DNA from 3 places in the Mycobacterium sp. NGS45 genome. Region 1 is predicted to be linked to each of the others. Evidence: predicted binding sites of a transcription regulator. Region 1 holds the regulator's gene; each other region holds the start of a gene.
The links. Region 1 encodes LexA, which represses DNA repair genes until DNA is damaged. Its sites were predicted from a motif close to CGAACANNTGTTCG; they were not measured.

Region 2: the regulator LexA is predicted to act here: its motif matches at 7,374-7,387, upstream of AC5Y3P_RS01670 (alpha-ketoglutarate-dependent dioxygenase AlkB).
Region 3: the regulator LexA is predicted to act here: its motif matches at 6,642-6,655, upstream of AC5Y3P_RS11830 (HNH endonuclease signature motif containing protein).

What each region holds. Positions count from the first base shown of each region.
Region 1 is NZ_JCALDB010000021.1:49,525-59,850, reverse strand. Features, by position in the region: gene AC5Y3P_RS18075 (acyl-CoA dehydrogenase family protein) at 1-1,962, shown strand, start outside; gene AC5Y3P_RS18070 (TetR/AcrR family transcriptional regulator) at 1,959-2,567, shown strand; gene AC5Y3P_RS18065 (acyl-CoA dehydrogenase family protein) at 2,673-3,818, shown strand; gene AC5Y3P_RS18060 (LGFP repeat-containing protein) at 4,027-6,408, shown strand; gene lexA (transcriptional repressor LexA) at 6,475-7,155, opposite strand; gene AC5Y3P_RS18050 (LysM peptidoglycan-binding domain-containing protein) at 7,402-7,923, shown strand; gene nrdR (transcriptional regulator NrdR) at 8,068-8,520, shown strand; gene AC5Y3P_RS18040 (PhzF family phenazine biosynthesis protein) at 8,537-9,232, opposite strand; gene AC5Y3P_RS18035 (alpha/beta fold hydrolase) at 9,273-10,289, opposite strand.
Region 2 is NZ_JCALDB010000001.1:339,726-350,051, forward strand. Features, by position in the region: gene pat (acetyltransferase Pat) at 1-441, shown strand, start outside; gene AC5Y3P_RS01640 (shikimate 5-dehydrogenase) at 443-1,264, shown strand; gene lpqN (envelope biogenesis lipoprotein LpqN) at 1,268-1,969, opposite strand; gene AC5Y3P_RS01650 (PE-PPE domain-containing protein) at 2,558-4,753, shown strand; gene AC5Y3P_RS01655 (TspO/MBR family protein) at 4,764-5,246, shown strand; gene AC5Y3P_RS01660 (DUF5642 family protein) at 5,360-6,031, shown strand; gene AC5Y3P_RS01665 (DUF5642 family protein) at 6,061-6,705, shown strand; gene AC5Y3P_RS01670 (alpha-ketoglutarate-dependent dioxygenase AlkB) at 6,755-7,360, opposite strand; gene arcA (arginine deiminase) at 7,526-8,716, shown strand; gene AC5Y3P_RS01680 (HNH endonuclease signature motif containing protein) at 8,749-10,014, opposite strand; gene AC5Y3P_RS01685 (dolichyl-phosphate-mannose--protein mannosyltransferase) at 10,068-10,326, opposite strand, start outside.
Region 3 is NZ_JCALDB010000011.1:8,799-19,124, forward strand. Features, by position in the region: gene AC5Y3P_RS11800 (GntR family transcriptional regulator) at 1-367, shown strand, start outside; gene AC5Y3P_RS11805 (4Fe-4S dicluster domain-containing protein) at 364-591, shown strand; gene AC5Y3P_RS11810 (ABC transporter substrate-binding protein) at 615-2,036, shown strand; gene AC5Y3P_RS11815 (ABC transporter permease) at 2,033-2,899, shown strand; gene AC5Y3P_RS11820 (ABC transporter ATP-binding protein) at 2,896-3,645, shown strand; gene AC5Y3P_RS11825 (fumarate reductase/succinate dehydrogenase flavoprotein subunit) at 3,645-6,377, shown strand; gene AC5Y3P_RS11830 (HNH endonuclease signature motif containing protein) at 6,793-8,178, shown strand; partial or broken gene AC5Y3P_RS11835 (adenylyl-sulfate kinase) at 8,440-8,808, opposite strand; partial or broken gene AC5Y3P_RS11840 (phosphoadenosine phosphosulfate reductase domain-containing protein) at 8,811-9,098, opposite strand; gene stf0 (trehalose 2-sulfotransferase) at 9,095-9,898, opposite strand; gene AC5Y3P_RS11850 (sulfatase family protein) at 9,965-10,326, opposite strand, start outside.

The DNA.
Region 1 (10,326 bases):
GCCGGGCCCGGCGCGGCGACCACCCGGTTGCTCCACGACATCGCTGCCGGATGCACGGCTACCGTGGTGTCGTCGGAAGCCGGGCAGTTGACCGCCACTCCGCACGATGGTGGCTGGGTGCTGAGCGGGCAGGTCGGACCGGATCTCGGTCTGTGTTCGGCGCAGCGCATCGTCATCAGCGCGATCACCCCGGATGCAACGACGTCGTGGTTCGTCCTCGACAGCGCCGATGGTGCGCTCGAAATCACCGCCGAGCGGGCCACCGACTTGACCCGTGACGTCGGAACACTGACTGTCACAAACCATCTGGCGAGTTCTGCCGATCTGCTGTCCGGGATCGACGAGCGCGGCGTGCAGGACCGGATCACCGCGGTGCTGGCCTGCGAGGCAGCCGGAATCGCGCGATGGTGCACCGATAACGTGGTGGCGCACCTGAAGGTCCGCGAACAGTTCGGTCAACCCATCGGCGCCTTCCAAGCGTTGCAGCACAAGGCCGCCCGGCTCTACGTGCAGTCTGAGTTGATCGCCGCAGCAGCCTGGGACGCGGTACGCGCAATCGGCCAGGACGCCCAGCAGCAGCGGCTGGCCGCGGCCGGCGCGGCGATCGTCGCGCTGGCGGCCCTGCCCGATCTGGCGTTCGACGCGCTGACCATGTTCGGTGCGATCGGCTACACCTGGGAACACGATCTGCACCTGTACTGGCGCCGCGCGATCAGCTTGGCCGCAGCCGCGCGGCCGGCCGACAGGTGGGCAGCCGAACTGGGTGACCCGGCGGGACCGAGTCGCGACTTCAGCATCGAGTTGCCCGACACCGATCTCGAATTCCGCCGGCAGGTCGCCGAAACCCTGGACCGGGCAGCAACTTTGACCAACGACACGCCCGGCCGGCAAAGCCCGTACTACGAGAACCTGTACAGCGGCGCCCAGCGCGATGTGCTGGCCGACGCCGGTTTGTTGGCCGCGCAGCTACCGGCGCCGTGGGGCTTGGACGCGACCCCGGTGCAGCAACTGATCATCACCGAGGAATTTGACCGCCGCCCGCAGGTGGTCCGGTCCTCGCTCGGTATCGCGGAGTGGATCCTGCCCACCATCCTGATGTTCGGTACGGATGAGCAGAAAGCCCAGTTCGCCGCACCGATCCTGCGTGGCACCGTGGCGTGGTGCCAGCTGTTTTCCGAGCCGGGTGCAGGTTCGGATCTGGCTGCACTGTCCACTCGGGCCACCAAGGTGCCCGGTGGGTGGCGGATCAACGGTCAGAAGGTGTGGACCTCGTCGGCTCATCGGGCGGACTGGGGCGCGCTGCTGGCCCGTACCGACCCCGACGCCCCGAAACACAAGGGCATCAGCTATTTCCTACTCGACATGAGCACGCCGGGGATCACCATCCGGCCGCTACGTACCGCGACCGGCGACGCGCACTTCAACGAGGTGTTCTTCGACGACGTCTTCGTGCCGGACGACATGCTGGTCGGCCAGCCCGGTCAGGGCTGGGCAGCCGCGCTGGCCACCATGGCCAATGAACGCGCCGCGATCAGCGGCTATCTCAAGGACGACCGCGAAGCGGTACTGCGCACCCTGGCCCAGCAGTCCCGGCCGGATCGCGCCGGCGTCGTGCGTGCACTCGGCGAGGTCCGGGCCGGCGTAAACGCGATCGCCGCACTGGGGCTGCGCGACACCCTGAGCCGACTGGCCGGACATGGGCCCGGCCCGGCGACCAGCATCGCCAAGGTGGCCACCGGTCAGGTGCTGCGCCAGATCGGCAGCTACGCACTGCGGTTCGGCGGGCGCTCGGCGCTGGTTCAGCAGATCGGCGGCAGCGCGCAGGGTTACACCCTGGCCCAGGCCAACGACACGCCGGTCGAATACACCCTGGCGTTGCCGTCGGAATTGATCGGCGGCGGAACGCTGGAAATCCAGCTGAACATCATCGCGACGATGATCCTGGGATTGCCGCGGCGATGACGCGCGGCGGGCAGGGCGTGGCCCCGGCAACCGAGTTGCCGGGCTACAAGCAGGCGCGCCGTTCGCAGATCATCCGGGCCGCCGTGGCGGCGCTGCAGCAGCATGACTACGAGCAGATCCAGATGCGCGACATCGCCGATCAGGCCGGCGTCGCGCTCGGGACGCTGTACCGCTACTTCAGTTCCAAGGAGCACCTCTATGCCGCGGTGCTGGCGCACTGGGCGCAACCGGTCTTCGTCGTCGAGCACGCCGATCCGCGTCCGGCGCAACGTCGGGTCCGCAGCAAGGTGCGGGTGATCATCGAGAGCTTCGAGCGCTGGCCGGGCTTCTTCAAGGTCTGTCAGCTGCTGCAGAACTCGCTGGATCCCAACGTCCAGCAGATCATGGCGCAGTTCGCCGAGGACGCCGGCCGCACCCTGGCCGAGGACTTCGCGGCGTTGGGCGCCGACGACGCCGCCGACGTCGCGGCCATGCTCTGGGGGATCATCAACACCGTCTTGTCGGCCGCGATCGTGCGCGGCGGCCCGATGGCCGACGCCTACCGGATCGCGGACAAGTTCGTGGACCTGCTGACCCCGCGGCTGCCGGCCGAGCAGCGCGGCTGACCACGGCCCCGGCAGCGTTTCGTTTCTCGACCAACCGGGTGGTTGGTATATCGTGGCGGTTGATTTGATCAAAGCTGCCGGAGGTCACCCGTGAGCAACGCCGTCATGTACCAGCGCAACCTGTTCGAGCCCGAACACGAACTGTTCCGGGAGTCCTACCGCGCCTTCCTCGACAAGCACGTCGCGCCCTTCCACGAGCAGTGGCAGAAGGACAAGATCGTCGACCGCAACGTGTGGCTGGAAGCCGGTAAACAGGGCTTCCTGGGCATGGCTGTGCCCGAGGAGTACGGCGGTGGCGGCAACGACGACTTCCGGTACAACACCGTGCTGGTCGAGGAGACCGTCGCGGGCCGCTACAGCGGTCTGGGCTTCTCGCTGCACAACGACGTCGCGCTGCCGTACCTGCTGCGGCTGGCCAACGAAGAGCAGAAGCAGCGCTGGTTGCCGAAGTTCTGCACCGGCGAACTGATCACCGCGATCGCGATGACCGAACCCGGCACCGGCTCCGACCTGCAGGGCATCAAGACGCGCGCGGTCAAGCACGGTGACCACTACGTGCTGAACGGTTCGAAGACCTTCATCACCAACGGGATCCATTCCGACCTGGTGATCGTGGTGGCGCAGACCGACCCGGACAAGGGCGCGCTGGGTTTCTCGTTGCTGGTCGTCGAGCGCGGTATGGCCGGTTTCGAGCGCGGTCGCCACCTGGACAAGATCGGTCTGGACGCCCAGGACACCGCCGAGTTGTCCTTCACCGACGTACAGGTGCCGGCGCAGAACCTGCTCGGCGAGGAGGGCCAGGGCTTCGTCTACCTGATGCAGAACCTGCCGCAGGAACGCATCTCGATCGCGATCATGGCGGTCTCGGCGATGGAAGCCGTGCTGGCCGACACCATCCAGTACTGCAAGGAACGCAAGGCGTTCGGCAAGCCGATCGGCAGCTTCCAGAACAGCCGTTTCCTGCTCGCCGAGCTGGCCACCGAGACGACCGCGGTGCGGATCATGGTCGACGAGTTCCTGAAACTGCATCTCGAGGAGAAATTGACCGCCGAGCAGGCCGCGATGGCCAAGTGGTATTCCACCGAAGCGCAGGTGAAGCTGATCGACCGCTGCCTGCAGCTGCACGGCGGCTACGGCTACATGCGTGAGTACGGTGTGGCGCAGGCTTATCTGGATGCGCGCGTGCAGACCATCTACGGCGGCACCACCGAGATCATGAAGGAAATCATCGGTCGCAGCCTCGGCGTCTGAGGTCGCGGTTCCGGCCCGGCGCGGGCGCCAAAAGCCGTGTGCAAAACACGCGCGCGCCGGTCGCGGCTGCACGGAATCCGTGTGACTGGTGGGTATTGTCACCCAAATGACGTCAATATGGTCCCCGTGGGGCCGATTGGGCAATGCAGCCAAAACGGGGGCGACCAATGTGCGAACACGCAGCGCAGCTAATCGCGGGGAGAGTGCGATGACACGCAGACGATCGTCATTGGGCAGGCTGGTGAATCGCGCAGTGGTCGGTTTGGTGGCCGCTACTGCGCTGGTCACCAGCACGGCTGTGCAGACGCCGCTCGCTTACGCCTCACCGGAATCCGATGCCGCCGACGCCATAACCGCCAAATGGCAGGAAGTCGGTGGCCAGGCATCGACCCTCGGTGCGCCCGCTGGCGAGGTCTATGCGGCCGGCGCCGGATTTGGTCAGAATTTCACCGGCGGTGCGATTTTCTTCACGCCGGAAACACAGGCCAGGATCATGCACGGCGCCATTCTGGAGAAATATCTGGCGCTCGGCGGGCCTGCCGACAGTGATCTCGGATTTCCCACGATTGACGAAGGACCCGGCCGGGTCAGCCCGGAAAGTCGTAATACCACCTTCAACGGCGAAGGCAGCCCGGTCATCTTCTGGACTCCCGACACCGGTGCCTGGGTGGTGCGGGGCCCGATCAACGCGGCCTGGGACGAGCTGGGTGGATCCTCCGGTGTGCTCGGCGTCCCGACTTCTGACCAGAGTGCCGACGGCGACGTCCTGACCCAGACGTTCAGTGCCGGCCAGTTGAGTTTCAACACCAGCACGGGTGCCTTCAGCACCGAACCGCCCGAACTCGCCGACCAGTTGGCCGATCTGAACTTCGCCCCGCCCAACGACGCGACCGCGGCCATCGACGCCGCTTGGCGGGACGCGGGTGGCGAAGCCGGACCGCTCGGTGTCAAGCAGGGTGGGCAGGTCCCGGTCGGCGATCAAGGTGCGGCACAGGATTTCGCCGGCGGCACCATCTACTTCAGTCCCGACACCGGTGCTCAGGTGGTTGCCGGCGCCATCGCCGAGAAGTACCGCGATGCCGGCGGTCCGGAAGGGGACCTGGGCTTCCCGGTCGGCGCCGAGACCGACGGCGGCGTGCCCGACAGCCGGGTGCAGAACTTCGCGGCCGGCGACGAGCCGGCCATCTTCTGGACGCCCAATGACGGCGCGGTGATCGTACGCGGCCCGATGAAGGCCGCTTGGGATCAGCTGGGCGGGGCCGCCGGTGCGTTGGGCGTACCGGTCGCCGACGCCACTGTCGACGGCGAGGTCACCTCGCAGCAGTTCGCGGCCGGTTCGGTGTCCTGGAACGCCGCCGACGAAAGCTTCAGTACCGACCCGGCCGGGTTGGCCGAGCAGCTGGTCGATGTCGAGGTGCCGGCCGCCCCGGGCGCCGAGGCTGCCGACACGTCGGCCGACGAGTCCGGCACCGGACTCGGCTGGCTGTGGTGGCTGATCCCGCTGGCCTTGTTGGTGCTCGGTGGGTTGTGGGCCTGGCGGGCGCGCTCCCGGGCACGCGGCTCCGACGTCGACGTCGACGTCGACCATGATCGGGTGGTCGAAGAGCCGCGCGGCCGCGCCCCGGTCTACGACGACCACGACGACGGCTACGGCTACGACGACGGCTACGGCGATGAGCACGAGGACGGCTACCGCGAAGCCCGCGACGAGGGCTACACCGGGTACCAGGGCCGCTACCGCGAAGGCTACGACGAGCCCGAGGATCGCTGGGCCGGCCGGTGGTCGGAGCGGGCGTCCGGTGGGTACCAGGAAACCGAGGACGACACCGAGTATCTGGAGGCGCGAACCGGCTGGTCAGAGCCCGAGGTCGGCGGCGAGGAGACCACCGAGTACCGCCGCGACCTGACCGAGGACGACCCGAACGCGTTGTTCACACACCGCGGCGCACATGAGGCCGACGAGGTGCAGGGCGACGACGGGGACGACGACGCCGTCGACACTGCGCCCACCCACGTGATCGATGAGACGCCGTCGGGACGGCATGCCGCGGTCAGCCCGGATGCCGATCCCTCGGTGTGGACCGCACCCGACGACGACGTGTACCTGCCCGGGCCGGGTTCGTTGTTCGCTCCGGTGTACGGCGCAGTGCCGCCGCCCGAGGCCGCACCGGAGCAGCGCTACGGCGCGACCGAGGACCAATACGGGGCCGGCGTCGAGGAGTCCTACCGACGGGCACCCGCGGATGACGACTACGCCGAAGAGCGGTACCCCGAGGATGACTACGCCGACGACGACTACGGCGACGACGATTACGCCGAAGACCCGTACCCCGAACCGTCCTACCGGGGCGACCCGGCTTCGGACGAGACCACGGTGGTCACCTCGGCTCCGGACGCACCGCCGCCGCCGGCGATCCATCTGCCGTTGGACGATCCACACCAGGCGCCTGACGGCTACCCGATCAAGGGCAGTATGCGCACCAGCACGTACTACCTGCCGGGCACCGTCGGCTATCAGCAGACCGTGGCCGAGATCTGGTTCGCCAGCCCAGAACACGCTGAGGCCAACGGTTTTCATCCGCAGCCCTGAGACCGGCCGCTTCACCCGCGGCATCTGACTGCGACCTGCGGGCAGCCGCTCGCAGCTCCGCGGTCGTCAGATCTTGCGGATCACGGTGACGACCTTGCCCAGGATCGCGGCGTCGTTGCCGGGGATCGGGTCGAAGGCCGGGTTGTGCGGCATCAGCCAGACCTGGCCGCTGGTGCGTTTGAAGGTCTTGACGGTGGCTTCGCCGTCGATCATCGCGGCGACGATGTCGCCGTTATCGGCGACGTTCTGTTGGCGCACCACCACCCAGTCGCCGTCGCAGATCGCGGCGTCGACCATGGATTCCCCGACGACCTTGAGCAGGAACAGCGACCCCTCGCCGACAAGTTCGCGGGGCAGCGGAAAGACGTCTTCCACGGCCTCTTCGGCCAGGATCGGGCCGCCGGCTGCGATCCGGCCCAGCACCGGCACGAACGTGGGCTCGGGCAGCGCGTCGGACCCGACCACGTCGGTGCTGGGCACCGATCGCAGGCCGTCGTCGGCGCCGCGGACGTCCACCGCGCGCGGCCGGTTCGGGTCGCGACGCAGGTAGCCCTTGCGTTCCAGGGTGCGCAGCTGATGGGCGACCGAGGACGTGGAGGTCAGGCCGACGGCGTCGCCGATCTCTCGGATACTGGGCGGGTAGCCCCGGGTGGTCACCGAGGCGCGGATCACCTCGAGAATCTTGCGCTGCCGATCGGTGAGGGTGCGGTCGAGCTTCGGGTCTGATCCCAGATCACTGTCAGCCATGACGCTGAATGTAGTCGCGTTCCGCCGATTGATCAAACATGTGTTCGAGGGTGTGTCGGAGTCCGGCCGGTGTGGCCGCTGGGGCAGATGTGGTCGGCGCGACTTGTCGGTAGGTGCCTCTAGGGTTTGGCTACGAATCGATTACATGTTCGATTTCATCGTTCTCTTCGAACGGGTGAGCGATTACGCTATCGAACATACAAGCGATCCACCGTTGGATGTAGAGCGTGACCGAAAGGACCGGACATGACACACAACACCCTGGAAGCAGGTTTTTCGACCACCGCCGCAGATCGGCGGGAGCTCGCTTTCGGTGCGCGCCGGAGTGCGCGTCCGCTGCCCAGGCGGGTCGGTGTCGATCCCGGTCAGCGGGCTGCTCGGCGCCGCCGCCCGGTTGCGGGCCGGCCCGGGTCCGCGCCGCTGCGGTACCGGGGCAGCGGAGTTGCGGTCTCGCGGGCCCCGCACCGTCGGCCGGCGCGTAGGGTCACGCCGCTGACGGTGCTGGGGTTGGGTCTGCTGGCCGCGGTCATCACGGTGTGGCTCGGCATCGTCGCCCAGGTCGGCGACGCCGTGCGAAAGGCCGGCTCGCCGGTGCCGGATCAGTTGGCCGTCGTCCAGGTGCTGCCGGGTGAAACGTTGCAGCACGTAGCCGCCCGGGTGGCGCCCAACGCATCGGTGTCCGGGGTAGTCGCTTCCATTCGAGAACTCAACGGTCTCGACGGTGCGGCGGTGAACGCCGGGCAGACCCTGATCGCACCGGTCGGCTGATCGACCGGGGCCGGTGAATCCGAATGGGACACAAGCACAAGCACGGCCCGGCGGGATCGCCGGTGGTCGCCGCCCGCTCCGCAGTACGCGCAGGTAGGCTTTTGAGGCTGGGAGATTCCCAACCGGCGCGACGAAGGAGCGGACATGCACTGTCCATTCTGCCGTCATCCGGATTCCCGAGTCGTCGACTCGAGGGAAACCGATGAGGGGCAGGCGATCCGGCGCCGTCGGTCCTGTCCGGAGTGCGGTCGGAGGTTCACCACCGTGGAGACCGCCGTGCTAGCGGTGGTCAAGCGCAGCGGCGTCACCGAGCCGTTCAGCCGCGAGAAGGTGATCAGCGGCGTGCGCCGCTCCTGTCAGGGGCGCGACGTCGACGACGACGCACTGAACCTGTTGGCGCAGAAGGTCGAGGACACCATCCGGGCCGCCGGTTCACCCGAGGTGCCCAGTCACGACGTCGGGCTGGCCATCCTGGGCCCGCTGCGCGAACTCGACGAAGTGGCCTACCTGCGGTTCGCTTCGGTGTACCGATCGTTCGATTCCGCCGAGGACTTCGAACGCGAAATCGAAGCGCTGCGGGCGCACCGCACGGGCTGACAGCTGGCCGTGCGGCTCAGACCGCGCTGACGCCGTCGCTGATCACTCGGCCGGCCACTCGGACCCAGCCGTCGGCGCTCCATTGCGTTTCGATCGGCGAGCCCTTGCCCTGCGTGATCACCAAGTCGCGGCTGAGATATTCGGTCATGCGGACCGCGGCCGATCCGGTGGCCTCATCCTCGGGGATGCCGAGGTTGGCCGCGAACATCCTGGCTCGGATGTGCCCCGCGGGCTTGTCGATCCAAGCCCACAGATAGTGCTCGATGTCGTCGGAGTAGTCGGCCGGGTCGGCGGCCAACACGTCCTCGGGCGAGGCCAGATCGACAACGTCGAACTCCGGTCCCCACTCGGCGCGGGCGGTGACCGCGGTCAGGTCACGTTCTGCGCCCACGTCATAGCCGACCGTCACGATCCCGGCCGGCAGCTGCAAGGTGTGTACCGGAGTGCCGTTGGCGCGCAACCACCAGGCGGCCCCCACCGTCGGATGGCCGGCGAACGGTAGTTCGGTTACCGGAGTGTAGATCTGCGCCTGCGTGGAGGACGCGCCGTCGCTCGGCTGCTCGACGAATATGGTTTCGGCATAACCCAATTCCGTGGCCAACGCTTGACGCTCAGTCGGTGCCACAGCGGCCGCGTCGACGACGCCCAACGGATTGCCGAACTTGCCGTCCGGATCGGTGAACACCCGCAACACGGTGACGGTGATGGCCATGGTTGCGACTCTAGCCAACCGGTTGTCGGGAATGCGAGGGTCAGGTCGCGCTGCGCTCGTCGGCGTCCATCGCGTCGAGCACCGCGACCCGGGTGTCGGGCGACCCGGTGATCGCAGATGCGCTGGCCCCGGCCCGCAGCAACCGGCGCAACAACTCCTGGTCGTGGACCGCCGGGGCGGTGGTGTCGATGAACCGCTGCACGACCTCGACGAAGCGGTCTGGATCGTCGCGGAACGGAAAATGTCCGGAGCGCCGGAAGACCTCGAGCTGGGACCCCGGCATCGCCGAATGCGCCAAGTGGGCGTGGCTGACCGGGATCACTGCGTCTTGTTCGCCCCAGATCAACTGAACGGGAACGGATTCGGTCAAATAACATCGATCCAGCATGGTGACCACCTGACCGCGCCAGTCCACCACCGCCCGCAAGGTGCGGGTGAACGCCGACGACGCGGTGGGTTCGGGGAGATCGCGCAGGATCCGGAGCACATCGGGAAGGTCACGGCCCAGGCCGGTGGATCCGAACACGCTGCCGGCGACCTTGCCGACCGCGGCCATGGTCGGCAGTACCAACGGCAGCCTCAGTAGCGCCAAGGCCTCCCCGCCCAGTGGCAAGGACGCCGCGCGCAACGCGATGTTGACGTCCTTGGTGACCCCGCCGGCGCCGACCAAGATCAACCGGTCGACCAATTGCGGGAACTGGTAGGCGAACTGCATCGCCACTCCACCACCGAGGGAATGCCCGACCACGGTGACCCGGTCGATGTCGAGCACCGAGAGCAGGTCGCGCATGCCGTTGGCGTAGGCCGCCACCGAGTAGTCCGCGCGCGGTTTGTCGGACTGGCCATGGCCGAGCAGATCCGGCGCGATCACCGTGAAGCGGCGCGCCAGCTGGGTCTGCACGGTGTGCCAGGTGGTGGAGTTGTCCCCGATGCCGTGGATCAGCAACAGCGCCGGGCCGGAGCCCGCGATCCGGTAGGCCCGCCGGTACCCGTGGATGGTGCGATGCTCGAGCACCGGGGTCAGCTCACGGATCGGATGCAGGTTTCGCACGCTCATCTCGCCAACTCCGTGCTCGGGCCCGTGCGGGCGTAGC
Region 2 (10,326 bases), on a different contig from region 1:
CGCCAACCCAGTCCGGCGTTGATGGATTACCTCTTCCAGGTCGACTACGTCAATCACTTTGTCTGGGTTGTCACCGATGAGCACGACGACGTTGTCGCCGACGCCCGCTTCATCCGCGATCGCGCGCACCCGGAGGAAGCCGAGGTGGCGTTCATCGTCGCAGATGACTACCAGGGCAAAGGGATCGGATCATTTCTGATGAAGGCTCTCGTGCTGGCCGCGCCGGTGGCCGGGGTGCGGAAGTTCACCGCGCGGGTGCTGGCCGACAATGGTCCGATGCGCAAGATCCTCGACGGGCTGGGCGCAGTGTGGGTGAGGGAGGACCTGGGAGTGGTGATGACCGCGGTTGAGGTACCCGATCGGGCCGACGTGCATCTGCCCAAACATTTGAAGGCGCAGATCGCGGCGATGGCCGCCCAGGTACTGCAGGCGGTGAGCTGAAATGCCGCGCCCGCCGCTGAGCAAGGACACCACGCTGTGTATCTCGTTGGCCGCCCGGCCCAGCAACATCGGCACTCGCTTCCACAACCATCTCTATGAGCTGCTCGGGTTGGACTACCTCTACAAGGCGTTCACCACCACCGATATCGAAGGTGCGATTGTCGGCGTGCGGGCCTTGGGTATTCGGGGCTGCTCGGTGTCGATGCCGTTCAAGGAAGTGGTCTTGAGCCTGGTCGACCACGTCGAGCCGTCGGCTCAGGCCATCGGCTCGGCCAACACCATCGTCAACGATCGCGGACTGCTGACCGCTACGAACACCGACTACCTTGCCGTCGAACGGTTGATCGACCAGTACGGCCTGGATCCCGCGCGCAGTGTGCTGATCCAGGGCAGCGGTGGGATGGCGCATGCGGTCGGGGCGGCCTTCCGGGACAGCGGATTTGGCAACGGGTTGGTGGTGGCGCGAAACCCGGACGCGGGACCGGCGCTGGCCGGCCGGCTGGGTTACCGCTGGCGTCCACACATCGGTGGGGCGCGGGCCTCCATCCTGGTCAACGTCACCCCGATCGGAATGGCCGGCGGGCCCGAGGAACACGAGTCGCCGTTTGCGGACGAGGTGATCGACGCCGCCGACACCGTGTTCGACGCCGTCGCGCTACCGGCCGAGACGCCGCTGATCCGGGCCGCGCGGGCGGCGGGCAAGCAGGTGATCACCGGCGCGGAAGTCATTGCGCTGCAAGCCGCCGAACAGTTCGAGCGCTATACCGGGGTGCGGCCCGGCCCCGAGCAGATCGCCGAGGCGTCCGCGGTGTCGCGGGCCTGACGTCTAGACCGTGATGGTGGTCTGTTCGTCGATGATGTCGGTGGCCGCATCGAGGATGTCGGCTTCCGATTCGTCGACGTACGCATTGAGCTGCAGCACGTAGACCGCACCGTCGCCGGGGATCACCACCGTCTTCTGCGCGATCATGCCTTGGTTGCCGTCCATGTCGTAGCTGCCACCGATCTGCACCGCATCGAAGCCGCCGAGGCTGTCCCGGGTGCCCTCGCTGGGTCCGTCGAAGCCCGGAATGTTGCGCAGCTCACCGGGTGCCAGTGCGAGGATCTCGTCGGGATCGACATTGCCGGTGAGCTTGGACAGCAGCGACAGGATGCGCGGCGGGTTGTTCGGCACGGCCGAGGAGTCATAGACGATCGCGCCGTACGGCGCGGCGGGGGCGTAGGCGTCGGTGACCGACCAGCCCGGCGGGGTCGGCAGGTTGATCGTCGGGCCCGGATCCTGCGGCCGGAGCGTGGTTTCTTCAATCCCGTTCTCCAGCACGTAATCCCGGATGGTCCGATGCTGTCCGGCCTGCGGTGTCGCGGTCGGGGCGGCGGTGCTGGTCGCGGCCGACGTCGTCGCTTCGGTCGAGGTATCTTCGGGCGCGGTGCGAGCGGTGCCCTCGGTGGTGGTGGAGCAACCGGCCATCGCCACCGCGATCCCGGCAGAAATCAGAGCGGCGCCGACACGCTCGGCCAAACGGGTCATTGCTGCAGCTTACGGTGATCCGCCGGCCGCGTCGTCGATCCTGGGCCACTGGTAGGTCCGGCGCACAACGGCCCCGGTCACGGGTGCCGGGTCTCCGGGCGCCCCGTCCGCTGCATGTCATCTGACGGCGTTGTTGTCAATTTCGCTGCGCAACCCCCGGCACCGGCGCACACTGCTGCTGTACTGCGGGGTCGGGACCCGCGATGACGTGTGGGGACGTCGCTGCGGCGGGGCAGTGCAGGGGTTCTGATCTCAGGGGGAGGTCGGATCATGCGCGGGTGGCTTCGTTCGCTGGCGGTAGCGGTCACTGCATTGGTTGCGGTACTCGCGCTCGGTTGGTCACCACAGCTGAGCACTGTGGTGCGACTGCTGGGCACCACGGCTTTCGTGATGGGCGGTACCGGGCATCCCCTGGTGAACCGGAACGGAAGCCCGCCGAACTACCCGTACTCCGAGCCCGAGGTCGCCGAGTATTACCTGCCGCACGCCCGTGACATGTACATCGTGCCCGCCGGCGGTGGAAACGACGACGACTACCACATGGCGGTGGCCTGGACTCCCGAAGAGTTCTTCCCGGTGGCCGGCCGGATGACCTTCGACGAATCGGTGGCGATCGGGTTCGCCAATTTGTCGAACTGCGTGGCGGGCGACGACGACTGTATTGCGCACTACGAGACCAACCCGGTACCCGGGGATGACTTGGCGGTCTTCGGCTACTCCCAGAGCGCCCGGATCGCCACCATCCTCAAGCGCGTGTTGATCGCCGGTTACGACTCCGACGGGCCGCACCCGGTGAAGGTGATGTTCGTGGTGATCGGAAACCCTAACCGGGCCAACGGCGGGATCCTGCAGCGGTTCAAGGTCCTCGTCATCCCGATCCTGGTCGTGACGTTCGACGGGGCCACGCCGACGAACGGTCCGGTCGACGACAATGGTCACTTCCTGTTCCCGACTGTCGATGTCACCCGCCAGTACGACGGGTGGTCGGATTTCCCGCTGTACCCGCTGAACGTGGTGTCCTTGGCCAACGCAGTGGCCGGAATCCTCTATCAGCACGGCGATTACTTCGGTGCCCCGGACAGGCCGCTGGGCCCGCTGTACGACCAGGGCACCACCGGCGACACCAGCTACTACATGTTCGGGACCGAGCGGTTGCCGATCCTGCAACCGCTGGCCGACCTCGGCGTTCCGTCGCCGATCCTGACCGCCCTCGATGCGCCGCTGCGGGTATTGGTCGAGTGGGGCTACGACCGCGACATTGCGCCGGGCACACCGACCACCGCCCGCCTGCTGCGGTTGGAGAACCCGCTGCGTGATCTGGTCAACCTGCTCGTTGCGATCCCGACCGGACTCGATGATGCGATCGCCGAGGCCACCGGTGACCCCACCAATCGTCCGTTCGGGACCACGCCGGTGCAGTCACCGTTCGGTGTCGGCGGACCGGTGCTCGACGAGGTCGACCACCCGGTGGCTCCGGTGGGCCCGCCGATGACGTTGGCGGCGCCCGATCGAACGCCTCCTGAGACGACGGTCGGGGATCCCCCGGGCCCGGTGCCGGGTGCGGGAAGGACGTCGGCACCCCAAATGACGATGGTGACGCCAATGAACTTGGCGTCGCCGTTTGGGAACGAGCGGCTAGGACCCACCGCGCTGCTCGCCCCGGCCCTCGGCACGCACGAGACCCGTGCTGCCGAGGGTGCCGGGGGTCCCCAGCCGGATCCCGAGACCAAAGGTGCGCCACTCGGTGCTGACCCGTCGGTCGAACTGGACGATCCGCCCACGACGGCGCCGACGCCCGCGGTCCAGGACCTGCCACCGGCACCACCGGCCGCAGCACCGCAAGTCGAACGGCCGACTGCCGCTGCGCCGCAGGAGAACACCCGCCGGCCCTTCTCTCGACTCTCGCCGCAGCGGCGGCCGCTGTCTACCGTTGGAGCATCGAAATATCAACGGCCCCAGGTAGATCAGGATGAGGTCAAGCTCAAGGAACCGGCGCAGGCGCCGCAAGTGCGACAACGAGGGAATGAGGCAACGGCGCCGGGTGAGAGCCGGGCACAGCAGCCGCAGCGGGTCAGGACGGGGCCGCAGAGCAGCTTCGGCCCGCAATCGACCCGTCCCGGCCTCGGCTCACCCGGTCCCAACGACGCATCCGGTCCCGACGCATCCGGTCCCGACGCATCCGGTCCTGATGACGAGCCCGACCGCACCGAGCATCGGGACCGCGGCGACAACGTCGCCGAACGCCTAGCAGATCACGTCGACGTAGACGGTCATGCCGGTGACGGTGGTGACCGGACGATCACGTGCGCCCGGGGTCCGGGAGTCCATGGACGAGAACGTCTGGCCCGGTCGCACCGCGCTGATGGAGCATTGCTCCAGAGGCGCGGAACCGACCTTGTTCAGCACCACCTGGTAGCCCTCGGACTCCAGCTTGGTCACGGTCTGTTCGACGGACTCTCCGCTGGGTGTAGCCGCTGCGATGCCGGACATGCCGATCGCGCCGACAGTCAGCGCGCCTGCTGCCAGCGCGGTGATCAGCAGTCTGCTGGTTTGTTTCTGCATCTCGCTGCCCTGCCCCTCTTTGTGCCTCTTTGCCTCGCCGTTCGCCAACGCCGGGGGTATCAGTGCAAACCACTTGGTTCACAGTTTTGTTCCACAGGATTCAAAATCTGTTCACCTGAACTGCAAATGGCGGGATCTTGTCGCAAATTGGCGGTGTTGCGGGCGATTTCGGCCGCCGTGACCTTGCCCTCAGTGGGTTTGGCGGCGGCCAGGGCCGGGTAGCTGAGCAACCATGCGAATTCCGACTTTGATTGCCACCACGGTCGCCACCGCGGCGGCCGGCGCCATCGGCAGCGTTGCCAGCAGTTCGGGGGTGCGGACCTGGTACCGCACCATCGACAAGCCGGGCTACGTCCCGCCGGACGGTGTCTTCCCGGTGGCCTGGACCAGCCTCTACGCGAGCATCGCGGGAACGTCGGCGTCGACCCTCGATCGGTTACGCGAAAAGGGCGATACCGCCGAGGCCCGCGCGTTCGTCGCTGCACTGGCGACCAACCTGGCTCTCAACGCAGGCTGGAGTTGGGTGTTCTTCCGCCGGCACCAGCTGGGTCCGGCGGCCGTCAACGCCGGACTGTTGGCGCTCAGCAGTGCTGACCTGACTCGCCGAGTCGCGCAGGTGAATCCCAAAGCGGGCCTTGCCCTCATCCCGTATCCCTTGTGGACCACGTTCGCGACCGTCATGTCGGTCGACATCTGGCGGCGCAATCGTCGCTGAGCGTGCTTCGAGCGGTGCTGAAACGAGTGTGCCGAGTCGAAGTTCGACTCCCGACGCCGACGACATATCCGTAATCCACCGTCGCTGAGCGGCGGCTGTGATATCAACGGGCGGTGCGGGTTCGGGTGCCCCCAGTGCTGGCCGTCGCGGTTTGCCTCGTCGCGGCCTGCGGCTCGCCCGCTGACTCCCCTGCGGCGCACCATTCGTCGGGGAAATCCGCGACCCAGCAAACCGGACGCGTCGATCCGAGCCGGATCAAACGGGTCAGCGGGGCACTGCCCGACGGATACGAGGTCGCCGACGCATCCGGGGTCGACTCGCCCGCCCACTTCTGGGGCCTGCGGGACGGATCGATCAGCGCACCAGCGCAGTGCGCTGCGTTGGTCGACGCCGGTGCCGACGGGCCCGCCGTGGGAGTGTCCGGCTCCGGTGCGGGCGGCATTCTCTACGTGGTGGCGGTACCGGGGCCGGTCGCCCCGGACGTCGGTGTGCGGAATTCCTGTGGGCATTGGGTGATGTCGAATCGCAATTCCACAGCCGACATTTCGCTCGTCGACGCGCCGAGCATCGAGCGCGCGCAGACCGTGGGAATGACCGCGACGATCCACACCGCGGTCGAGTCCGGTAGCCAAACCGAGTCCCGGGCAAGCACTTTCACTGCCTACGCCGACGGCCAGCTGGTGTTCGTCACCTTGGTGGTCGACCCCGGATCACCGCTGCCGGCGTTGGATTCCCGGGTGGCCGCCGAATTGTTGGTCGACGCGGTGGCAGTGTTGCGCGGCTGATCCGGCCCGGGTGGGTAGATTGACGCCCGATGAAAACACACGCGGCACTGGCGGCCACCGCGATCGTCGGCCTGCTGGCCGGTTGCACCGCCAACTCGGCCGACATCAGCAAGATCACCGAACTGAAGTCGTCGTTCGGCCCGGAGTTCACCGTCACCGAGCAGGCTCCGACCGGCATCGATCCCAAGATGCTGGGCGGTCAGAAGCTGCCGGAGGGTGTGGCGTTCGAACCCGCGGATTGCGCGCAGTTCGCGGCCGGCCAAGCCATGCCCGACGGGCTGCAGGGCAACATGGCCGCGGTGACCGCGGAAGGTATGGGCAACCGATTCCTGGTGATCGCACTCGAGACCTCCGAGGAGATTCCGCTGAGTGCTCCCGGCGAGAACTGCAAGAAAGTCTCCTTTGCTGGTGAGGGGCGGCGCGGCACGGTCGAGTACGTGCCCGCCCCGCAGATCGACGGCGCTCAGACCCTCGGTGTGCATCAGGTGTTGCAGGTGACCATCGACGGCAAGGTGCAAACCGGCGAGCTCTACAACTATCTGGCCCAGTTCGGCGGTTACCGGGTCTCGGTGACGGCCAACCCGCTGGTCGCCTCGGACCGCCCGACCGTGCCGGTGGACACCAAACGGGCCGAACAACTGCTGGTCGACGGCGTCGCCGCCATCCGTACCTGAGCGATTTCGGTGCGTTTAGGGGCGCTCACCGCACCTAAACGCACCGAAATCACCGGACGCCGCGCGGGCGGAACTGGATGCTGATCCGCGGGCCGACCGGACGCGTGGTCTTCGGGATGGCGTGTTCCCAGGTGCGCTGGCAGGATCCGCCCATCACCAGCAGGTCGCCGTGGCCATGTTTGAGCCGCAGCGACGGGCCACCGCCGCGTGGTCGCAATGCGAACGTGCGCGCGGCGCCCAGGCTGACGATGGCCACCATGGTGTCCTCGGTGCGGCCGCGGCCGATGGTGTCGCCGTGCCAGGCCACGCTGTCGTTGCCGTCGCGGTACAGACACAGTCCCGCGCTGACGAAGGGTTCGCCGAGCTCGCCGGCGTAGATGTCGTTGAGCCGACGGCGGATCTGTTTGAGCGCCGGGTGCGGCGCGGGCTCCTCGACCAGGTCGTGGAAGCTGATCAGCCGCGGGACGTCGAGCACCCGGTCATACATCTGCCGGCGTTCGGCCCGCCACGGGATGCTGGACAGCAACTCGTCGAACAACTGAGCCGGGTTGGCCGGACCGTCGAGCCAACCGGCCCGCACGTCGATCCACGCGCCATTGCTCAACCAGCGCCGATCGGCGTGCTCGAACAGGGCTTCCTGTACCGCCTGCGACACGTGGCCAGTCTATCGCACAGGCGTTCGATAGAAAGCGGTGCGGCACGCCGAATCGTTGGGTTCGAAATGCGCGGCGGCGCGAAGGCTCACAGCCGGGTCGGGCCAGGGCAAAGCGTAGTTGAGCTGGCCGGCCGCGCTACCGTGCTAGCTGTGACCACACAGGCGTTGGGCGTGGATTCCGAGGTGGGCCGGCTGCGAGCGGTCATCTTGCATCGGCCGGGTGCCGAACTGCAGCGGCTCACACCGCGCAACAACGACGCGCTGCTGTTCGACGGGTTGCCCTGGGTGGCGCGCGCGCAAGAGGAACACGACGCCTTCGCCGAGCTGCTCCGCTCGCGTGGTGTCGAGGTGCTGCTGCTGGCCGATCTGCTGGCCGAAGCGTTGCACAGCGGCGCTGCCCGCATCCACGGAGTCGGGGCTGCCGTGGATTCACGCCGGCTGGGTTTGCCTCTGGCGCAGGAACTCTCCGCGTACCTGCGGTCGCTGGAGGCAGCCGAGCTGGCGCACGTCTTGATCGCCGGCATGACGTTCACCGAATTGCCGTTCGACGGCAACGATTTGTCGTTGGTGCGTCGGATGCACCATGGCGCCGACTTCGTGATCGACCCGCTGCCCAACCTGATGTTCACCCGGGACTCGTCTTTCTGGATTGGTCCGCGGGTCGCGATCACGTCGTTGGCGCTGCCGGCCCGGGTGCGTGAGGCGTCGTTGACCGACTTGATCTATGCCCATCACCCGCGGTTCCTCGGGGTGCGCCGGGCCTACGAATCGCGTTCGGCGCCAGTCGAAGGCGGGGACGTGTTGCTGCTGGCGCCCGGCGTGCTGGCCGTAGGGGTGGGGGAGCGGACCACCCCGGCGGGCGCAGAAGCCTTGGCTCGCAGCCTGTTCGACGACGACCTGGCGCACACCGTGCTGGCCGTTCCGATCGAGCAGGACCGCGCCCAGATGCACTTGGACACCGTCTGCACCATGGTCGACGTCGACGCCGTGGTGATGTACCCGAACATCGTCGACTCGGTGTCGGCCTACACCATACGCCGGTCCGGATCCGGGGTGACGATCGCCGATGCGGTGCCGTTCGTGCAGGCCGCCGCCGAGGCGATGGGTATCGACCGGTTACGGGTGATCGACACCGGCCTGGATCCGGTCACCGCCGAACGCGAACAGTGGGACGACGGCAACAACACTTTGGCATTGGCGCCCGGCGTGGTGGTGGGCTATGAACGGAACACCGAAACCAATGCGCGGCTGGAGGATTCGGGGATCGAGGTGTTGCGGATCGCCGCCTCGGAACTGGGCACCGGCCGCGGCGGGCCGCGCTGCATGTCGTGTCCGGCCGCTCGCGACCCGATCTAGGTCCGCCGGTCGGGGTGGAAGTCCCTGGAGGCCTAGAGGGTGATGGGTGGTGGTGGTCGGTAGGGGTCGTAGAACCACCACATGGCGCGTTCGCCGGTGGGTCCGGGACATGGTGGGACGTCGGGGAATCCGGTGGTGGGTGGTCGGGCCAGCGAACCTGGGTGTAATCGCCTGCCTTCGCTGTCGGTGACGACGAGGCGGTGGGCCGGGCCGGTGATGGTGATGATGCCTTTGTGGTGCAGGCGGTGGTGGTACGGGCAGACCAAGACCAGGTTGTCCAGTTCGGTGGCGCCGCCGTTTTCCCAGTGGGTGATGTGGTGGGCGTGCAGTCCGCGGGTGGCGCCGCAGCCCGGTACTGCGCAGGTCCGGTGGCGGTGTTCGAGGGCGCGGCGCAGGCGGCGGCTGATGGTGCGGGTGGTGCGGCCGGATCCGATCGGCACCCCGTCGCGTTCGAACCAGACTTCGCAGGTGGCATCGCAGGTCAGGTACTGGCGTTCGGATTCGGGCAGCACCGGGCCCAGGTGTAGGGCGGCGATGCGGTCTTTGATGTCGAGATGGATGACGACGGTGGTGCGTTGGGCGTGCGGGCGGCGTTGGGTTTCGCTGTCCCAGCTGGTCTCGACCAGGCGTAGGAAGGCGTCGAAGGTGGTGGGCATCGGCGGGCGCTGGTCCGGGGATTCGTCCGGCTCGTCGTCCTCTTTGCTGTCGCCGTGGTCGTGTTTCCAGTCGGTGATCAGGGCGTCGAGGTGGGAGTGCAGGGCGGCGTCGAGTGCGGCGGAGTCGGTGTGGCTCATGGTGATGCGCCAGTAGTCGACGTCGTTGCGGGTGGTCTTGGTGATGCCGTGTTCGGGGGCGGGGCGCTTGTCCGGGTCGGGGCGGGGTTCGAGTTTGACCGCGTGGCGCAACTGGGTGACGGTGGCGACGCCGACCAGCGGTTCGTAGTGGGCGTCGGATCCGGTGCCGGCGCGTTCGGCGATGACGCCGACTTGGTCGAGGGAGAAGCGGCCTTCTTTCATGCCTTGGGCGCAGCGGGGGAATTCGTCGAGGCGTTGCGCGATGGCGGTGATGGTGCGCGCGTTCGATGGTGAGCAGCCGGTTTTCCAGGCGACCAGAGCGGGCAGGGAGCGCACGCCGGTGTTGCCCCAGATGGCGTCGCGGTGGATTTCGGCGATGATCTCTACGACCCGGGCGTCGATGGCGTTGCGTTGCCCGTTGAGTTCGGCCAACTCATCGAAGAGCACCTCGAGGCGCTCATTGGGCCCCACCCGAGGGGCTTCATCGACGACGTCGGTGGACATGACCCCAGCATGACACCAGCCACCGACAAAAAACCGCGCCGAGAGCCCGGCCGTCAACGCCAGGACGGCAACCAGATCTGCATCTGCCAGGTGGACGCCGAAATCGGCGTCCCGGTCAGTACCGGGAACAGCCACGCGAAGTTGGTGATCACCAGTGCCACATAGCAACTCACCACGATCAGGCCAAGTGTTCGTCGTTCCGAGTTCTGCCCGGGTTGATACAGGATGTCGCCGCATATCAGCGCTATCGCCATCACCAGGAACGGCGCCATCGTGGCTGCGTAGAAGAAGTACATCTGCCGGTCGACGTCG
Region 3 (10,326 bases), on a different contig from region 1:
CGGCGCGCCGGTGATCTTCCTGGAGCGGCTGCGCTATCTGGGCGATCTGCCGCTGAGCCTGGACATGACTTACCTGAACCCCGACGTCGGCGAGCAGCTGTTGGAGCACTCGCTGGAACACAACGACGTGTTCGCACTGATCGAGGAGGTCACCGGCCAGTCGTTGGGGTCGGCGACCTTGGCCATCGAGGCGGTGGCCGCCGATCCGCATTCGGCGGCGATCCTGCAGGTGCCCGACGGCGCCGCGGTCTTGTTGCTGGAACGGCTCAGCCATCTCGACGACGGCACGCCCGTCGACCTGGAATACATCCGCATGCGCGGCGACCGGATCACGCTGCGCGGACATCTCGCGAGGGGCCTGACATGACCTTGACCAACCAGCGCGGCGACGTGCCGGTCACCATCGACGAATCGCTGTGCATCCAAGGCTGCACGTTGTGCGTGGACGTCTGCCCGCTGGATTCGCTGGCGATCAACCCGGACAACGGCAAGGCCTACATGCACGTCGACGAGTGCTGGTACTGCGGGCCGTGCGCAGCCCGATGTCCAACCGGCGCAGTCTCGGTCAACATGCCCTATCTGCTCCGCTGACATCCCCCGAAGAGGCACAGCCCATGAAACGTGCACTAGCCAGTTTGTTCGCCGTCACCACCGCGGCGACCCTTTCGGCCTGTTCGCTGGACTCCGGTTCCGGCTCGGCCGACACCATCCCGGTGGTGGTGGGTTACCAATCCAAGACCATCAACACCGTCACCGCGGGAACCCTGTTGCGCGCCAAGGGATTCCTGGAGCAGCGTCTGGCCGAGATCGGCGCGGCCAACGGCGTCGACTACGACGTGCAGTGGCAGGACTACGACACCGGCGCCCCGATCACCGCGCAGATGGTCGCCGAGAAGATCGACATCGGCTCGATGGGCGATTATCCGATGCTGATCAACGGCTCACGCACGCAGAGCAACGAACGGGCCCGCACCGAGATGGTTTCGGTCACCGGCTACAGCCCGACCGGCGCACTGAACATGGTGGTGGTGACCCCGGACTCGCCGGTCACCTCGATCACCGATCTGCGCGGCAAGAAGGTGTCAGCCAGCGTCGGCTCGGCCGGACACGGCACCCTGGTGCGCGCACTCGACAACGCCGGCATCGACCCGGCCACCGGTGTCGAGGTGCTCAACCAGCAGCCGCAGGTCGGTGCGTCGGCGTTGGAATCCGGTCAGGTGCAAGCACTTTCCCAGTTCGTGGCCTGGCCCGGACTGCTGGTGTTCCAGGACAAGGCCAAGTTGCTCTACGACGGTGCCGAAGGTGACTACCCCACCTTCCACGGCGTGGTGGTGCGCCGCGACTACGCGAATGCCCATCCGGAGGTGCTCGACGCGTTCCTGCAGGCCCAGCTCGACGCCACCGATTACCTCAACGAACACCCGCTGGAGTCGGCGCAGCTGGTGGCCGATGGCAGCGGTCTGCCCGCCGAGGTGGTCTACCTGTACAACGGTCCGGGCGGCACCAGTTTCGACACCACGCTCAAGCCCGAGCTGATCGAGGCGTTCAAAGGTGATGTGCCCTACCTGAAGTCGATCGGCGACTTCGCCGATCTGGACATCGACCGGTTCATCTCGGACACCGCGCTGCGCAAGGCCTTCACCGAGCGGGACCGCGATTACGACGCCGAACTGGCCAGCCTGGTCAACCCGTCGGCGGTGCGCGGTCACGACCCGGTCTGCAATGTCGAGGTGGACGACCCGGCGCGCGCCGGGGAGCTGTGGCTGGTCGGCCGCAACGCCACCCAGCCGGCCGCCGACCCGGGCTGCCTGCTGCGCGCCATCCGGGAAGCGACCGCTGACGGAGCGCAGGTGCGTGCGGCCTACGTGCCGGACACCGAGTTCGGTACCCGCTGGTTCGCCGACAAGTCGGTGTGGGTGCGCGACGGCGCCGACTACCTGCCGTTCGCGACCCAGGCCGGCGCGCAGCGCTACCTGAGCACGCACCCGACTGGCACCGTGCTCGACTACCAGCAGGCCCTGGCGGGTGTGCAATGAGCGCCCCCGCAGCCGTGCTGACCGCTGAGCAACCCGCCGACGACGTCGTCGTCGCACCCGCCGCCGCCGCGGCGCCGCAACGCCGCTCCTGGACCGCGATCGCGGTCCGGGTCGGCTCGGTGCTCGCCTTCATCCTCGCTTGGCAACTGCTGACCAGCAACGACGTCCGGCTGTGGCTGCGTTTCGACACGCTGCCGACCGTGACCGAGATCGGTTCGGTGCTCATCGACCGGTTGGGTACCGGCGAGTACTGGCTGGACCTCGGGCAGTCGTTGATCCGCATCCTGACCGGATTCGCGTTGGCCGGGGTGGCCGGGGTGGCCACCGGCATCATGCTGGGCCGCTCGCGGTGGTTCGCGAATATCTTCGGTCCGCTGACCGAACTGGCCCGGCCCATCCCGGCGATCGCGATCGTCCCGGTGGCCATCCTGCTGTTCCCCAGCGACGAGTCCGGCATCGTGTTCATCACGTTCCTGGCCGCCTACTTCCCGATCATGGTCAGCACCCGGCACGCGGTGCGCGCCCTGCCCACACTGTGGGAGGACTCGGTGCGCACCCTGGGCGGCGGCCGGTTCGACGTGCTGACCCGGGTGGTGCTGCCCGGCATCCTGCCCGGCGTGTTCGGCGGCTTGTCGGTCGGGATCGGAGTGGCGTGGATCTGTGTAATCTCCGCCGAGATGATCTCCGGCCGTTTGGGTGTGGGCTACCGCACCTGGCAGGCCTACACCGTGCTGGCCTACCCGGATGTCTTCGTCGGCATCATCACCATCGGCGTGCTGGGCTTTCTCACCTCGGCCGCGGTCGAGTTGACCGGACGTCGGCTGACCCGGTGGCTGCCGCGCGGTGAGGAGAACGCGAAATGACCAGCCAGGGAATGCGATTGGATCTGAGCGGCGTGGTGCTGTCCTACGGCGGCGCGGCAGTGGTCGACGGGCTCGACCTGTCGGTGCGGGCCGGCGAGATCCTGGTGCTGACCGGGCCGTCCGGCTGCGGCAAGTCCACCGTGCTGCGTGCGCTGGCCGGGTTGCTGGCGCCCGACGCCGGGACCATCACCGCCGACGACCAGCCGGTCACCGGCACCTCGCGGGACCGCGCGATGGTGTTCCAGGACAACGCGTTGTTGCCCTGGCGCACCGTGCAATCCAATGTCGAGCTGGCGTTGTCGCTGGCCGGCCGGCCGCGCTCGGGCCGGCGCGCCGAGGCACAGCGCTGGATCGCCGACGTCGGTTTGTCCGGTTTCGAACGCTATCTGCCCAAGAGTCTGTCCGGCGGCATGCGCCAACGCGTGCAGCTGGCCCGCGGCCTGGCCGGCGCGCCGCGCGCGGTGATGATGGACGAACCGTTCGGCGCCCTGGACGCGCAAACCCGAACCAGCATGCAGCGGCTGCTGATCGACACCTGGGGCGCGCACCCCACCACGGTCGTGTTCGTCACGCACGACGTCGACGAGGCGTTGCTGCTCGGTGATCGGGTGGCGGTGCTGGGCCGGGCCGGTGAGCCGGTGCGGGCCCTGCTCGAGATACCCAACCCGCGCCAGCCCGGCCAAGACCGAGCCGCGCTGCGCACCGAAATCCTTACTGCACTTGATCATACGGAGCTGGTTGGCTGATGGACATCCCCGAACCGAAGGACGCCCTGCGTCTGGACTGCGACGTGCTGGTGATCGGCGGCGGGACCGCGGGCACCATGGCCGCGCTCACCGCGGCCGAGAACGGCGCCTCGGTGCTGCTGCTGGAGAAGGCGCACGTGCGACACTCCGGTGCGCTGGCCATGGGCATGGACGGCGTCAACAACGCCGTCATCCCGGGTAAGGCCGAGCCCGAGGACTACGTCGCCGAGATCACCCGGGCCAACGACGGAATCGTCAACCAGCGCACCGTCTATCAGACCGCCACCCGCGGGTTCGCGATGGTGCAGCGGCTGGAACGCTACGGCGTCAAATTCGAGAAGGACGAGCACGGCGAGTACGCGGTGCGCCAGGTGCACCGGTCGGGCTCGTACGTGCTGCCGATGCCCGAGGGCAAGGACGTCAAGAAGGCGCTGTACCGGGTGCTGCGGCAACGATCCATGCGCGAGAAGATCCGGATCGAGAACCGGGTGGTGCCGGTGCGGGTGCTCACCGAGGGCACCGGCGAGCAGCGCCGCGCGGTGGGCGCAGCGGCATTCAACAGCCGCACCGGCGAATTCGTCGTGGTCGGCGCCAAGGCGGTGATCCTGGCCACCGGACCGTGCGGCCGGCTCGGCTTGCCGGCGTCGGGATATCTGTACGGCACCTACGAGAACCCGACCAACGCCGGGGACGGGTATTCGATGGCCTATCACGCCGGCGCCGAGTTGTCCGGCATCGAATGCTTCCAGATCAACCCGCTGATCAAGGATTACAACGGCCCGGCCTGCGCGTACGTGGCCAACCCGTTCGGCGGTTATCAGGTCAACGCACTCGGTGAGCGGTTCGTCGACTCCGACTACTGGTCGGGTCAGATGATGGCCGAGGTGAAGCGCGAGATCGAATCCGCCCGGGGCCCGATCTACCTGAAGGTCAGTCACCTGCCCGACGAGACGCTCAGCGCACTCGAGGACATCCTGCACACCACCGAGCGACCCACCCGCGGCACCTTCCACGCCAACCGCGGGCACGACTACCGCAGCCACGACATCGAGATGCATATCTCCGAGATCGGTTTGTGCAGTGGGCATTCGGCGTCCGGAGTGTGGGTCGACGAGCACGCCCGCACCACGGTGCCCGGGCTGTACGCGGCCGGCGACCTGGCCTGCGTGCCGCACAACTACATGATCGGGGCGTTCGTCTACGGCGACCTGGCCGGTGCGCACGCCGCCGGCACTCTGGCCGAGTTGACTGCACCGCAGGACCTGCCGCCCGAGCAGATCGAGGCCGCCCACGAGCTGATCTACCGTCCGGCCCGCCAGCCGGACGGTCCGCCGCAGCCGCAGGTCGAATACAAGCTGCGCCGCTTCGTCAACGACTATGTGGCACCACCGAAGACCGCGACCAAGCTGTCGCTGGCGGTGCAGACCTTCGAGCGGATGCGGGCCGAGGTCGCCGGCATCGGGGCCCGCACCCCGCACGAACTGATGCGCGCGGTCGAGGTGTCGTTCATCCGGGACTGCGCCGAGATGGCCGCGCGGTCGTCGTTGACCCGCGACGAATCCCGGTGGGGCCTCTACCACGACCGCGCCGACGCCCCGCGCCGTGACGATGCCAATTGGCGCTTCCACCTCAACCTGTACCGGGGTGCGGACGGCACCATGCAGTTCGTCAAACGTCCGGTGGCACCGTACTTCGTGCCGGTGCCCGGGCTCGATGACCTGCCCGGACCGGAGACCGAGCCGATTCCGGTGGCCCAGCCGCCGCTGGCCACCGGCCAGGCACCGGAGCCGGTCGCCGAGCGGGTGGCGGCCGCCGAGCCGGTGGCGCCGCCGTCGGCGCGGATCGTCGCGGTGCTGGCGCTGGAGTCGCCGAGCCTCGACGAATTGGCCGAGTTCCTCGCCGACGACGATCCCGGCGTCCGCCGCACCGCCGTCGACGTGCTGACCGAAACCCTGTGCGACGGTTACGGTCCGGCCCTGGTGGCCGCACTGGCCGATGCCGACGTCGCGGTGCGCCGGACCGCGGCCGAAGGCCTGCGCGAACTGGTCGAGGTGGTGCCGGCACCCGCCGAGGTCGCCGCCCATCTCGGCTCGGCCGACCCCATCGTGCGCGCCACCGCGCTGTACCTGTTGGCCGCCCGGCGCAGCGGCGAAAGCTCCTGGTACCGAACGGCACTCGAAGACGTCGATCATCGGGTGCGAATCGAGGCGGTGCGGGCCCTGGTGTCGGTGGACGATGCCGACGGTGTCGCATCCGCGGCCGCCGACGCCAACCGCGAGGTGCGGATCGCGGTGGCCGGCGGGCTGGGCACACTGGCGGCTGGCGGCGTGAGGTCGAGCGGCAGCGGTGCGGTGGTGCGTGAGCTGCTGGCCGACCCGGATCCGTTGGTGCGGGCCGCCGCGTTGGCGGCGCTCGGCGCGGTGGGGTGCACCGCCGAGGACGTCGACGTCGTCGCTCGGGCGTTGCGCGAGAATGCCTGGCAGATCCGGCAGGGCGCTGCCCGGGCGTTGGCCGGCGCCGAACCGCAGGCCGCGGTGCCGCTGCTGGCCGACGCGTTGACCGACCCGCACCTGGACGTGCGCAAGGCTGCCGTGCTGAGCCTGAGCCCGTGGGCGAGCACCGAGCCCGCTGCCAGGGCGGCACTCGACGGCGCCCTGGTCGACAGCGATGCGGACGTGCGCGCCTACGCCCGTCGGGCGCTGACCCGGGAACCGGTCAGCTCGTCCCGTTAATGCTTGATGCTCAAGCTGCCAACGGATGCTCCGCTGATGCCAGACATGGCCGAACCAGCGGCCTCCCCCGGCCCCGATGGCCACGGCGATGCGACGGCCTCGGTGATGCGACCGCCAACTACCTCGGCACCTATCGCCGGGGCGCGAGTAGGCGGGTTCCGGAGTGGTCGGACGGGCGGGTTCCGGAGTGGTCGGACGGCGGCCGGAGATGTCCTCGAATTCTCTTGCATTGTCGCCGAATCGGCGTAGACTAGAACAAACGTTCGAATAGGGGTTTGACTCTCCCGGACTCCTAACGCGCCTCGTCATTGTGTGACTCGATGGTGCTGCCCCCTCTGGCGGGGCCGTCGGTGTCCGTTGTTCTTCGTGGGTGTCGCGCTGTTGCGCGGGTAATAGGGAAGCTCAGGTGTCCACTATGGATTCCGTTGACATCGATACCGTCGTCAATCTGCTCATCGAGGAGTTGGCACCGCCACCCGTCTGCCCTGGCGGTGTTGATGGTGGTGGAGGTCGCAGGCTCTACGAAGTCTTCGCCGCACCGCGCCGTGACGACGAACCACGGCTGGCTGCGGTGCTGACCGCCGTGGTCGCGCTGCGTAACCTGCTCGACGCGGTGATGGCCGGCGCCGCGAATGCGGTTGAGCGCCTCGGAGTCGGCGCAGGAGCGGAATCCTTGACGAGGTTGGGCGTGGCTCCGGCGGTGGCCTACCGCGCCATGCGCGTCGGCCGCGCTGCCCCCGGCATACCGGCGCTGGCCCGCGCTGCCCGGGTCGGTGGCGTGGGCCTGGAAGCCGCCGACGCGATCTGCGCCGGTATCGCCCACATTCAGGCCCGAGTGGCGATCGACGAAACAGAGCGGGCGCGGATCACGACGGCGTTGATGGTCGAGGCCAGTCCCGCAGCGATCACACGGAAGGCGCGCGGCTTGGCGATCGCCTTGACCCCCGACCACCCGACGCCGGCAGGTGTGCCAGTCGCCGAGGACGCCGCACTCAACGACATGACCCTGTCCCAAACCCGTGACGGCCGGGTACAAGCACGAATGGACCTGGACGTACATACCGGCGAGGAGTTGCACGCGGCGTTGGACGCGTTGTGCCGCCCCAGCCCGGCACCCGACGGCTCACCAGACCCCCGTACGGCCGGGCAACGCCGCGCCGACGGATTCGGCCAACTGTTGCGCAGCTACCTCAGTGGACAGTCTCGGCCCACTTCCGGCGGGGTCCTGCCGCACATCACCCTCATCCGCCCAGCATCTGCAGGCGCCGCGGCGGGCAACCCCGACGCTCTTGTTGCCGAGCTGGGTGCGGTTGCAGGCCCTGGAGCCTTCCCTGGCATCGGGTCGGCGGTCGACACCCTCGGGTTCTGCGGTCCGGTCACCACCACCACGGCCGAGTTGATCAGTTGTGACGCCGCGGTCACCGCGGTCTACGTCGACGCTTGCGGGGCACCGTTGGATGTGGGTCGCACCCAACGGTTGTTCCCGCCGAAGATCCGCAAAGCCCTGGCCGCCCGGGACTGTGGGTGCGCATTCCCCGGGTGTGGGCGCCCGGTGTCGTGGACCGACGCTCATCACATCCGACCGTGGGCGGCCGGCGGGACCACCAGCGTCGACAACGGCGTCCTGCTGTGCCGGCGCCATCACCGGATGATCCACCACGATGGCTGGCAGGTCTACCTCGGTCCCGACCGCCACCCCTGGTTCATCCCACCGGTCGACCCGGCTCATCCCACCAGAGCGCCCGAACACCTCCGCTGCCACGCCCGCCGCACATTGACTGCACTGCCCACTGCCGCCTGACCACCCCACCCAGCAGGACGCCGACACACCGTACAACTCGAAAACTACACAGAGACAACAATATTCGTACGCACCTTGACAATTCCACAGAGACGACGCCATCCACCGCACGGCGGGTGCCGGGCCGGTCACCCGGCCGACCCCGCACCCGCCACTCAGCTGCTGGACACCCTGGGCGCCCTGGGCGCCCTGGGTGAAGGGTGCCACCGACGACCCGCTGGACACCGGATGCGGCCACGGTGATTTCAGCCGCCGTGCGGTCTACTCCTGGGCGAGCTTGAGCACGTCGAGCACCTGGCCCACCAGCGCGTCGATATCCGCACCGGTGGTGTCCAGCACCAGATCCGGGCTCTCCGGCGGCTCGTAGCGGCCGTCGACACCGGTCAGCCCGCGGAGCTCACCGCTGCGCGCCCGCGCATACAGCCCCTTGGGGTCGCGGCGTTCGCATTCGGCCAGCGAGGTCGCGATGTAGACCTCGAGGAACGGCAGCTTGGCGGCTTCATTGAGTTTGCGCGCGATCTCGCGATCCGACTTCAGCGGGGAGACCAGCGAAGCCAGGGCAACGACCCCGGAGTCGGCCAGCAGCCTGGTCAGATGCCCGACCCGCCGAATGTTCTCGGCTCGGTCGCCGGCGAGCCGACGAGCAGCTTGTGGCCGTGCTCGGTGATGCGCCGGTCCCGGAACTCGATCACCTCGTCGAAGTTGTGTCCAGTGTCGATGTGCAGCACCGGGAACGGCAGCGGTGCCGGCCGAAACGCCTTCTCTGCCAACCGCAGCAATACGATCGAGTCCTTGCCAGCGGAGAACAGCAGCACCGGCTTGGCCAGTTCGGCCGCCACCTCGCGAATGATGTGCACGGCTTCGGCTTCCAGCAGCCGCAGTTCGTCGACGTGCGTGGTGTCGGTGGTCGCGGTGCTCACAGCGGCAGCCCCTCTCGTTGCGCGTCGGTGCGGTAGCGCTCGACCCAGGCATCCGACCGCTGGTCGGCCTGGCGTTCCAACACCGGGTCCGGCGCCAGCCGGCGGTCCTGCCCCAATGCCTCGAGCACGTCGCCGACGATCTGGGTCAGGTTGCGCCACAACACCGGATAGGGCACCTCGATCGGTTCGACGCCCTCCTCGGCGAACCAGTCCCGCCAGCCGGCCTCTTGGGCCCGCAGCATCGACACCACGTGCGCGATGGCTCCGGCGTGATACTCCGCGCGAGCGTCCCGCACCGGTTCGGGTCGGCCGCGCCACACCCGGGTCTGCACGGCACGCCAGAACGACACCGCCTGCGACACCACATCCGGCCGGTGGACGTGTACCAGCACCGGATCGGATCCGACCACGTCGCGGATCGCCGCCAGCAACCCGTCTCCCGAACGCTCCGGAAGCTCCTTGGCGCGCTGCAGCAACAGCGGGGTCTGGTTCCACATCAGCTTGCCGCCCCACACGCCGTTGGGGGTGCGGCCCACCGTGCGGATGTAGTCGCGCCAGATCTCGGCCGGTGCCAGGTCGGGCTTGCCCTCGACCAGCGGATCGAGCAAGCGCAGGATCGATTCGTCGGCCACGTCGGCGAACCACTCCCGCGGCTGCGGCGACATCGAGGTGTGCGGCAGGTACTGGAAGAACTCCTGCGGCTCCCCCGCCACGCCGGTGGCGCGCAGTGATTCGACCAGCAGGGTGCTGCCGCTGCGCTGTGCGGCGAGGACCAGATACGCGGTCGGATGATCGGGCATGCGGGGAGCGTAATAGCAACTGATATTAATCGCAGCGCAGGCGAAATTCATTCACCGCGAAAAGAACTATTGTCCAGTTTCTCCGCGAATGCCTCGGTGTGCGGCGTCGGCGGCCCTGCTCGGATGGGGGATGCCCTTGATCTGGGCGTAGGTCTGGGTGTATCGCTCGGAGATCCGGGTGCCGGCGAACTCGAAGGGAAGCACGTCGTTGGTGGCTTGCCGCCAGTCGTTCAACAGCATCGCGAGATCCTTTGCCAGCACGGCGAAATCTCCAGCATCACCCGAGTTCAAAAGGTTGTTCTGCTCACCCGGATCGACCCTGAGGTCGTACAGTTCACGCTCCGGTCGAGGCGTCCCGGCCACCCCGGCCACGGCCTGCCCGGACGGACTCTCGGCGATGTCCCAGGGCAGGTCGAGCAATGGCCGCG